One region of the Streptomyces sp. NBC_00316 genome, then DNA from elsewhere that is predicted to be linked to it. Evidence: riboswitches for the same ligand, from Rfam matches in the RefSeq annotation. Region 1 holds a riboswitch; the other holds the start of a gene.
What was found. A riboswitch is a leader RNA that binds a small molecule or an ion and turns the genes downstream of it on or off. The one in region 1 is predicted to bind thiamine pyrophosphate.

Region 2: another riboswitch for thiamine pyrophosphate. It lies ahead of OG878_RS05550 (purine-cytosine permease family protein); the one in region 1 lies ahead of thiO (glycine oxidase ThiO).

The regions. Positions count from the first base shown of each region.
Region 1 covers NZ_CP108023.1:6,454,425-6,459,812, forward strand. Annotated here, with positions in the region: gene OG878_RS28680 (thiazole synthase) at 1-335, opposite strand, end outside; gene thiS (sulfur carrier protein ThiS) at 338-556, opposite strand; gene thiO (glycine oxidase ThiO) at 553-1,773, opposite strand; TPP riboswitch at 1,771-1,883, opposite strand; gene OG878_RS28695 (hypothetical protein) at 1,935-2,276, shown strand; gene OG878_RS28700 (NAD(P)/FAD-dependent oxidoreductase) at 2,374-3,561, shown strand; gene OG878_RS28705 (Rv2175c family DNA-binding protein) at 3,666-4,031, shown strand; gene thiE (thiamine phosphate synthase) at 4,190-4,843, shown strand; gene metF (methylenetetrahydrofolate reductase [NAD(P)H]) at 4,979-5,388, shown strand, end outside.
Region 2 covers NZ_CP108023.1:1,217,214-1,222,601, reverse strand. Annotated here, with positions in the region: gene thiD (bifunctional hydroxymethylpyrimidine kinase/phosphomethylpyrimidine kinase) at 456-1,253, opposite strand; gene thiE (thiamine phosphate synthase) at 1,250-1,927, opposite strand; gene thiM (hydroxyethylthiazole kinase) at 1,924-2,742, opposite strand; gene OG878_RS05550 (purine-cytosine permease family protein) at 2,808-4,214, opposite strand; TPP riboswitch at 4,206-4,300, opposite strand; gene OG878_RS05545 (SpoIIE family protein phosphatase) at 4,421-5,388, opposite strand, start outside.

The DNA of each region.
Region 1 (5,388 bases):
GGGTCGGGCAGCAGGGTCCGCTCGTCGGCTACGACCTCCAGCTTGATCCAGTCGGTGCCCAGCGCCTCGCGGGCCAGCCGCGCGGTCAGCACGGCCTCGCCCGCGGTGAAGCAGCCCGCCGTGTTCGGCAGGACGCGGATCGAGAGCCGTTCCAGCACGGAGAGCACCGAACCCTGCACGGTCGGATCGAGGCGGCGCATCGCGACGGTGGTCAGCTCGGTGCCGGAGGCGGTGAGCGAGCGCTCCAGCACGTCGAGGCTGGGCGCCCCGCCCGTCCCCATGATCAGCCGGGAGGTGAACGCGGTGCCCCCGAGGGTGAAGAGATCGTCGGACATGGTCAGCCTCCCTGGACCGCGGTGAGGACTTCGATCCGGTCGCCGTCGGCGAGCGCGGCGGTGGCCCACCGGCTGCGCGGAACCACGGCCTCGTTGACGGCGGCCGCGATGCCGGAGTGCGCCGTGGTGAGGGTCGAGACGAGGGTTTCCAGCGTGGTGCCCGCGGCGATCGAGCGGGGATCGCCGTTGACGGACACGCAGAGCGCTACGGACTCGGTCATGCGGGCTGCTCCTGACGTGCGGAGGCGGAGGCGGACGGCGCGGCGGGCGACGGTACGGGGGCGGGCGCGAACCGCCCGGGAGCGAAGGGGCGGGCCACGCGGGGCAGCTCGCCGGTGGTCAGCAGCTCGGCCATGGCGTCGCCGGTGACGGGGGTGAGCAGCACCCCGTTGCGGTGGTGGCCGGTGGCGAGATGCAGACCGGGCAGGGCGGTGGGGCCGAGCAGCGGAGCATTGTCGGGGGAGGCGGGGCGCAGGCCGGCCCGGGTCTCGGTGAGCGGCAGTTCGGTGATCCCGGGCACCAGCTCATGGGCGTCGCGAAGCAGCTCGTACACACCGCCCGCCGTGACGGTGGTGTCCCAGCCCATCTCCTCACTGGTGGCGCCGACCACCAGCTCGCCGTTCTCGCGCGGTACGAGATAGACGTGGCTGCCGCGGACCACGGCCCGCACGGTCCGGGTGAGGAACGGTGCGTACGCGGCGGGCACGGTCAGCCGCAGCACCTGCCCCTTCACCGGCCGGACGGGCGGCGTGACCTCGTCCGGCAGCCCCGCCAGCCGCCCGCTGAGGCTGCCCGCGGCGAGCACGACCTGGTCGGCGGTGAGCTCCGTACCGCCTGCCAGCACGGCCCCGGTTGCCCGGTCCCGTTCCACCGTGAGGCGTTCCGCCCGGTCGCGGTGGACGACGACCCCGGCCCGCTCACAGGCCGTCAGCAGGGCGGCGGCCAGCCGGCGGGGGTCGACCTGGTGGTCGCCGTCGACCCGCAGACCGCCGCGTACCCCCGGCGCCAGCATCGGTTCCAGGCGGCGGCACTCACGGCCGGTGAGCCACTGCGACTCCAGCCCCGAACGGAGGTGCAGCGCATGCAGTTCCCGCAGATGGGCGCGGTCGTCGGAGTCCAGGGCGACCGCGAGGGTGCCGCAGGCCCGGAAGCCGATGTCCTGGCCGCTCGCCGCCTCCAGCTCGGCGGCGAAGGCCGGATAGCGTGCGGCGGAGGCGACATTGAGGCCGAGCAGCATCTGCTCGCCGTAGTGGAGTTCGGTGACGGCGGCGAGCATTCCGGCCGCCACCCGGGCGGCCCCGCCACCCGGGTCGGGGTCGGCGACCGTGGTGCGCAGGCCGCGCTGCGCCGCCCGCCAGGCGGTCACCAGACCGATGATCCCGCCCCCGATGACGAGGACGTCGGATCCTGGTGCTGGGGTGTTCCCGGGGGAATGCATGGGCGTCCAGCCCCTCCCTTCGCCGGCATGACCCGGATCAGGTTCGTACGGTCGGAGGCCGCCCAGCCTCCCTCTCAGCCCGGTGCGTCCGGACTCCCGCGAGTGTCTTACGGTGGCCACCCTAGACCCCGTTCCCCACGCCCGGTAAGGGAGCAGTCACCGTGGCCCGTTCGCTCGACGGACTCGTCCTCTCACCCGTCGCCGACCAGGCGCCGGGTCAGGTCGGCACCCGTACCCGCTTCACGTACCACGAGGAGGACGGCCGGATCTGGGCCGAGTACGCGGGCGGCGACGTGGTCCGGGGACATCTCGTCGGCACGCGCTCCGGCGACCGGCTCGACTTCCGGTACGTCCAGTTGAAGCAGGACGGAACGACCTCCTCCGGACACTGCGTCTCCACCGTCGTCGATCTGGCGGACGGCCGGGTGCGGCTGGACGAGCGCTGGGAATGGGAGTCGCAGGAGGGCTGCGGTGCGAGCGTGGTCGAGGAGCTGTCTGTCTGACAAACCGTCAGGTGCATAAGCTGGGCAGGTGAGCGAGCAGCAGACAGAGCAGCCGGGCCGGCGGACAGAGCGCCGCGTCGTCATCGTCGGCGCGGGCATGGCCGGCGTGCAGACCGCGGTCGCCCTGCGGGAACAGGGCTTCACCGGCCCGGTCACCCTCATCGGCGCCGAACCCCACCAGCCGTACGACCGGCCACCGCTGTCCAAGGCCGTACTGCTCGGCAACGCCGAGGGCTCCGCCTTCGACATCGACTTCGAAGCGCTGGACATCGACCTGCAACTGGGCCGCGACGTGACCGGTCTGCGGCCCGGCGCGCACGAACTGGACACCTTGGCCGGACCCGTTCCGTACGACGTCCTGGTCGTCGCCTCCGGCGCCGAGCCGGTGGTACTGCCCGGCTCCGAGGGCGTGCCCGGCGTCCATCTGCTGCGCACCCTCGACGACGCCGCACGGCTGCGGCCGGTACTCGACGAGCAGCACACCGTCGTGGTCGTCGGCGCGGGCTGGATCGGCGCGGAGTTCGCCACCGCGGCGCGCGCCGCGGGCTGCGAGGTCACCGTCGTCGAGGCCGCCGACCGGCCGCTGGCAGGCGTTCTGCCCGCCGAGGTCGCCGCCCCGATGGCCCGCTGGTACGCGCAGAGCGGTGCCGAACTCCTCACGGGCACGCCGGTGGCGCGGATCGAGCACGGCAGCGTGGTCCTCGCCGACGGGCGCACGCTCGCCGCCGGAGCGGTGGTCGTCGGGATCGGTGCCCGGCCCGCCACCGGCTGGCTGGCCGGCTCCGGCATCGCGCTCGGCCCGGACGGGTCGGTGACCGCCGACGACGCGCTGCGCACCTCGCTGCCGGATGTGTACGCGGTCGGCGACTGCGCGTCCTTCCCCTCCGCGCGGTACGGCACACGGCTTCTCGTCCACCACTGGGACAACGCCCTCCAGGGGCCGCGGACCGCCGCCGCCAACATCATCGGCGCCGGCACGGACGGGGCGCAGCCCCTGACGTACGACCCCGTGCCGTACTTCTGGTCCGAGCAGTTCGACCGGTTCGTGCAGTACGCGGGGCATCACGGGGACGCGGACACCCTGCTGTGGCGCGGCGACCCGGCGGACGCGGCCTGGACCGTGTGCTGGCTGCGGGACGGCGCGCTGGTCGCCGTCCTCGCCGTCGGGCGGCCGCGCGACCTGGCCCAGGGGCGCAGACTCATCGAGGCGGGGGCGCGGCTGGATCAGGTGCGGGCGGCCGACCCCGCCGTACCCCTGAAGTCGGCCAGGGCGGACGCCGCGTGACGGCGCTTCCCCAGGGGCTCCGGGGGCCTTGAGGGCGCTGGGGTGACCCCCGTCCGGTCGGGTCCGGGTACCGACTGTCGGTCCGGGATGGCACGCTTGTCCCCGTGACCGAGATTGACGCAAAGATCGATGCTCTCGTCCCCGCCTGGCTCCACCTCCCCGACATCGCGGAAATGCTCGATGTCGAGGTGACGCGCGTACGGCAGCTGGTCAAGGAGGGCCAGCTCATCGCCGTACGCCGTGGTGAGAACCGGGCACTCCAGGTGCCTGCTGCCTTCATCGACGGCAACAAGGTGGTCAAGGGCCTCTCCGGCACCCTGACGCTCCTGAGGGACGACGGCTACACCGACGAAGAGATGCTTGAGTGGCTCTTCACCCCCGACCCCACCCTCCCCGGTACCCCCGCGCAGGCGCTGAGCGAGAATCGCGGCACGGAGGTGAAGCGCCGCGCCCAGGCGCTCGCCGTCTGACCGGGACAACCGCACGCGGGGTACGGGCCCGGGCCGTTCCGAGCGGCCCGGCCCGTACCGCCGCATGACGACGTGGCGCTGCACCCGTGGCGGGGCTCCGGGGGCGTCGAGCCGCACCGCCGTATCCCGTATCGCCGCACCCAAGGGGGAACCTCACCATGTCCACGCCTCGCGCGCTGCTGTCCGACGCCCGGCTCTATCTGTGCACGGACGCCCGCAGGCGCCAGGGCGACCTCCCCGCGTTCCTCGACGCCGTGCTCTCCTCCGGGGTGGACGTCGTCCAACTGCGCGACAAGGGCATGGAAGCGGCCGAGGAACTCGAGCACCTGGCGGTCCTCGCCGACGCCTGCCGGCGCCACGGCAAGCTCCTCGCGGTGAACGACCGGGCCGATGTCGCCCATGCCATCGGTTCCGATGTGCTCCACCTCGGCCAGGGTGACCTGCCGGTGCCGGCCGCCCGCGCCATCCTCGGCGAGGACGTGGTGATCGGCCGCTCCACGCACGCCGAGTCCGAGGTCGACGCGGCCGTCGCCGAGCCCGGCGTGGACTACTTCTGCACCGGGCCCTGCTGGCCCACCCCGACCAAGCCCGGCCGGCACGCCCCCGGCCTCGGCCTCGTGCGGTACGCGGCCTCGCTCGCGCAGCCGCGCCCGTGGTTCGCCATCGGAGGGATCGACGCGGGCAACCTCGACGAGGTGCTGGACGCGGGAGCGCGCCGGGTCGTCGTCGTACGTGCGATCACCGAGGCCGACGATCCGGCGGCGGCCACCGCCGAGCTCGCGAAGCGGATCAGGGCGCGCGCCGACGTCTGACGGACACGTCGGGAAAATTGCAGTTCATCCGACGAACATCGGAAGACTGTCCGAGGGATGGACACCCGACCAGTCAATTCGGGCAATTGCCGCTGCTCTGGTTGGGGGAGCGGCGAGCCCTGGTTAACCTGCAGTATGGCTCTTGGCACTCCCTCTACCAGGACGGATCACGCACGCACGGTGCGTGAGCTGCTCGCGACCGGCAAAACTTCGTATTCGTTCGAGTTCTGGGCTCCCAAGACCGAGAAGGGCGAGCGCAATCTCTGGAATGCGCTGCGCCGTGTCGAGGCGGTGCGTCCGAGCTTCGTCTCCGTGACGTACGGGGCCGGTGGCTCGACGCGGGCGGGAACGGTGCGGGCCACCGAGCAGATCGCCGCCGATTCCACCCTCACCCCGGTCGCGCACCTCACGGCCGTCAATCACTCCGTCGCCGAGCTGCGCAACATGATCGGGCAGTACGCCGACGCCGGAATCAGGAACATCCTCGCCGTGCGCGGCGACCCGCCGGGCGACCCGATGGGCGAGTGGGTCAAGCACCCGCAGGG
Region 2 (5,388 bases), 5.2 Mb from region 1:
TGATCACCGATGCCGCCGGGCGCCGGTCCGTCACCGCGCCCCCACCCCGGGGGCCGGCGCCCAGTTCCGTACCGAGACCGCCACCGGTGGCGATCTGTACGTAAATCCGGAGAGTGTGCAGCCGCTGCCGGCCGCCGGTACGGCGGACCGGGATCTGTTCAACGTAACGCGGCGGGTCGCCGAGCACGACGCCCCGATCAGCTGCGTTGCTGCCGTCCGGTGCCTGATCGGGCGAACTCCCAGCGGAGCCAGGAGGCATGGGGCGGGGTGTCCGACGTGACGCGACGGAGTACGCGCACAGCAGGACCTTCTTCGCGTCCCAGCCCTGATGGGCGACGGCTACCGGCGGTCACATGAGTCAGCATCCTGAGTGCTGCACGCCGGCGGCGCACGTCATGGGACGGTGATGATCCGGGTCCGGTACGAGAGGGCGATCGCCGGCACCTGCACCTGTGTCAGGTCTGCGCGCGCATCCGCCAGCCGTGGTCCACCGGCCCGATGCCGGCCCCCAGCGCGAACCCCGCAGCAATCGCCGCGGTGACATAGTCCTTGGCCTGCCGTACGGCGTCCGGCACCGGGAGGCCGTGCGCCAGTCCCACCGCGATGGCCGACGCGAGGGTGCAGCCCGTGCCGTGGGTATGACGGTTGTCGTGCCGCGGGGCGCGCAGCCAGTGCTCCTCCCCGCCGTCCGTCAGCAGGTCCACCGCCTCGCCCGGGAGATGGCCGCCCTTCACCAGCACCCAGCGGGGCCCGTACCCGAGCAGCCGCGCGGCGGCGCGGCGCATACCCGATTCGTCCGTCACCTCGATGCCGGTGAGCTGCGCGACCTCGTCGAGATTCGGCGTGGCCACCGTCGCGACCGGCAGCAGCGTGTTCCGTACGGCATCCAGCGCGTCGTCGGCCAGCAGCTTGTCCCCGTGCTTGGACACGCTCACCGGGTCCACGACGACCGGGGCCGTCGCGTCCGACAACAGGCCGGCGACCGCCGCGACCAGGCTGGGCGAGGCGAGCATCCCCGTCTTCACCGCCTGGACCCCGATGTCGTCCACGACACTGCGGTACTGCGCGCGCACCGCCTCCACGGGGAGTTCCCATGCACCCTGCACGCCCAGGGAGTTCTGTGCCGTGACAGCCGTGAGCACGCTCATTCCGTGGGCGCCGAGCGCCAGCATGGTCTTGAGGTCGGCCTGGATTCCGGCTCCTCCGCCGGAGTCGGATCCGGCGATCGTCAGGACGCGGGGCAGCGCGGTCATGCGCGGCTCTCCTCTCGGGTGCGGGTCCATGCCCGGGCATAGGCGACGGCTGATGCCCGGGGATCCTCGGCGGCGCAGACACCGGAGACGACGGCGGCGCCCACCGCCCCGGCATCGCGCAGTCGGGGCAGGTCGGCCGGGGTGATGCCGCCGATGGCCACGGCGGGGAGTGCGCTGAGCCGGGCGAGGCGGGCGAAGCCGTCATGGCCGAGTGGGTCCGGGGCGTCCGCCTTGGTCCGGGTCGCGTGCAGCGCGCCGATGCCGACGTGGTGGACGCGTGCCGGATCCTCGGCGGCGGCGCGCAGCTGCCCGGGGGTCGCGGCGCTCAGGCCGAGGACCGCGTGCTCACCGATCAGTTCGCGTACCGCGGCCGGCGGCAGATCCGACTGGCCGACGTGGACCCCGGTGACGCGTGCGCCGGCTGCCCGGGCCGCCAGGAACACGTCCACCCGGTCGTTGACGATGAGCGCCACTCGTTCGGGGAGGACGGCGGCCACCTCCAGGACCGTACGCAGGAACTCCCTCCCGGCGGCGTGCTTCTCCCGGATCTGCACGGCGGTGACACCACCGGCCACTGCCTGGGCGACGGTCTCGGCCACGCTCCGGCCGCGGGACGCGCACTGGGCCGCGTCCGTGACCAGATAGACCGACAGATCCACCGGCGCCGCGGTCATGAGAGAGCCGCCCGCTCGGCGAGGTCCGCCGGCTCCAGGGCGGCGAGTGCGTCCAGGAACGCGACAGCGAAACTGCCGGGCCCCGACGCCTCCTTGGCGGCTAGCTCGGCGGCGACCGTGTAGACGGTGACGGCGGCCACCGTCGCGGCGAACCGGTCCTCGTCGACCGCCGCGAAGGCCGTTATCGCCGCCCCCAGTGCGCAGCCGCCGCCCGTCACCCGGGTCAACAGGGCATCCCCGTTGGCGATCCGGGCGCTGCGCACCCCGTCGGTGACGAAGTCGACGGGTCCGGAGACGGCGACCACGCAGCCGGTCGTACGGGCCAGCTCGCGTGCTGATTCCCCGGCGGTCTCGACGCCGTCGGAGGAGTCCACGCCACGGCCGCCGCCGCCCGCACCCGCGAGCGCGAGGATCTCGGACGCGTTGCCCCTGATCACCGTCGGCCGCAGCTCCAGGAGTTCTCGTGCGAGCGCGGTACGCACCGGGAGCGCGCCGACGGCGACCGGGTCGAGCACCCACGGAGTATCCGCCGACCTCGCCGCCCCCGCGGCCTCGACCATGGCGGAGCGCTGCTCCGCGTGCGGGGTTCCGAGATTGACCAGGACACCAGAGGCGATCCGCGCGAACGGGCCGGCTTCTTCCGGAATGTCGACCATGGCGGGTGAAGCGCCCAGCGCCAGCAGGACGTTGGCGGTGAACCCGGTGACCACCGAGTTGGTCAGGCACTGCACCAGGGGGGATGTCGACCGCACGCGGGCGAGGGACTGCTGCGCGAAACCGGTGGGATCGGCGAATGGCGGGGGTATCGGGGGCATGCGAGGTGGCTCCGTGGGGAGAAGGGGATGTCGTTCGGGCGCCGAGGGCCGACGGCCGGGGCGTGTCAGTCCCGCGGGCGGTGGCGCAGCCGCAGCGGCGCGTACACGGCGAGCGCCACGAGGAACGCCACGTAGTACGAGAGGTCGGCGCCGTGCAGGGCGGCGGCCACCGGTCCCACGTACAGGGTCGTGTCCATGAACGGCACGGCCGCGGCGAAGGCGGCGACGAACGCCAGCAAGGGCGGCCAACCGGACTGCGGCCGGGCGGTCTCGGCAGCCAGGTCGATCGCGGCGCCGTCCCGCGCCCGGGCCCGTGCGTGCCAGTCGACGACGACGATCGCCACGAAACCGGGGATCCAGTAACCGACGAACAGCAGCACGTTCTGGAAGCGGGCGGTCGTGTCGGCCGCGTGCATCCACAGCACCAGAGGAAAGCCGAGCGCGGCGGCGAGCGCGGCGGCCGCCGGGCGCGGCAGACGCACTCCGACGGTCTGCAGTGCCAGGGAACCGCTGTAATCGTTCATGGCGTTGCTGCAGAGGGCCGCCAGCGCCACGGCGAGCAGCCCGAACGCGCCCAGCACCCCACCCCCCAGCAGCTCGTCCACGCCCGCGGCGGTCTGGTCGGTCAGCACCGACGCCCCCCACAGGCCGAGGGTCTGGACCGCCACGAAGGACACCACGAGACCGAGCAGCGTGTACCAGAACATGCGCGGGCGCGAGGTGGTGCGGGGCAGGTAGCGGCTGAAGTCGCTGGCGTACGGAGCCCAGGAGAGGGCCAGGCTCAGCGCGATGGTGCTGGTCAGAACGAACGCGCCGACCTGGTCGGCGCCGTGCGCGGTGCCGGTGCCGGCTGGGTGGACACCGTCGAGCAGCCGCCAGGCGATCAGGGCGAACGCGGCGGCGAGCACGAAGGTCATGACGATCTGCAGCCGGTGGATGGCCTCGTAGCCGAGAACGCCGAGGGCACCCTGGGCCACCATCATGACCAGGACACCCAGCCAGAACGGCCAGCCGCACAACCGGGCCAGCGCGTCCCCGCCGAACAGTCCGATCAGCGCGTCCCAGGCGACCGAGGACAGCCACTGCAGGATGCCCGGCACGGCCACGGCCCGGCCGAACGCGAGCCGGGCCAGCGGCAGTTGCCCGGCACCGGTCCGGCTTCCCCAGGTACCCAGGTAGGCGGTGGGCACCGCGCCGAGCACGGTGCCCAGCACGACGGCGGCGAGCGCGGTGGCGAAGTCCAGGCCGAGGGCGATGCCGACGGTGCCGGTGAACAAGCCGGTCATGGTCAGATTGGGCGCGAACCATACGGTGAACAGGCGCCCGGGACCGCCGTAACGGTTGCTCTCGGGGACCGGCTCGATGCCGTGCGCCTCGACGCGGAGGTCGCCGGGGGCGGCGGGCATCCGTCCGTCGAAGACGGTCTGCCGGCCGTCGGCGGCCGACCCGCCGGAAACATGCGTCAATGGCATGGAAGACATCCCTCCGCCAGTGCGAACTGGTTCAGGTTCGACGGGTGTGATCTCAGCCCTCGCATAGGGCACCCCGTGTCCGGTACGACGGACAGACTAACCCGATCCCGTGGAACACCTGCACGGAGGGCCGCGGGGCACCCACTCGGTCGGTCGGTCCGTGGTGTGGAGGCGCGGTCCGCGTTACGGGGGCCTCTGTTCGCGCGTCACATCGCCGGATCCGGCGCTCCGGCAGGAGGGAGATGCTGCTCGGCCCATATGGTCTTGCCGGCGCGGTCGTAGCGGGCGCCCCAACGGGAGGCGAGCTGGGCCACCAGGAACAGGCCGCGGCCGCCCTCGTCGCTGGAGCGCGCGCGGCGCAGATGCGGGGCGCTGAGGCTGCCGTCGGAGACTTCGCAGATGAGGGCTGCGGCGTGGATGAGACGCAGGGAAATGGGGCCGTGCGCGTACCGGATGGCGTTGGTGACCAGTTCGCTGACCATCAGTTCGGTGGTGAAGGCGAGCGGCTCCAAGCCCCAGGTGGCAAGCTGACGGGTGGTGAGGGCGCGGGCGTGGGCGACCTGTGCGGGGTCGCCCGGAAGCTCCCAGGAGACGACCCGGTCTGCACCCAGGACGCGGGTGCGGGCGAGGAGCAGGACAGCGTCATCGGATCGGTGCTCCGTGACCAGGGCGGCCACCACGGCATCGCAGAGCTCCTCGAGCGGTCGGGTGGGGCCGGTCATGGCGCGGGACAGTCTGTCGAGCCCGGCGTCGACGCCCCAGCCCGGTGCTTCGATGAGGCCGTCCGTGTAGAGCGCCAGGACAGAGCCCTCCGCGACGCGGCGTTCAGCGGTTTCGAAGGGCAGCCCGCCCTTCCCCAGCGGCGGGCCGGGCGGGATGTCGTCGAGGACCTCCACCGCGCCATCGGCCTGCAACAGGACGGGTGGGGGATGCCCGGCGCGCGCAGCGGTGCAGATGCGGGAGATGGGGTCGTAGACGGCGTACAGGCAGGTGGCGCCCTCGCAGTCGGGATCCTCCTGGGCGAGACGGATCACGAGATCGTCCAGCTGGGTCAGGACCTCGTCGGGAGGGAGGTCGAGGTCGGTGAGTGTGTGGACAGCGGTGCGCAGCCGTCCCATGAGGGCCGCCGCGTGCAGGCCGTGGCCGGTGACGTCTCCGACGACCAGGGCGAGGC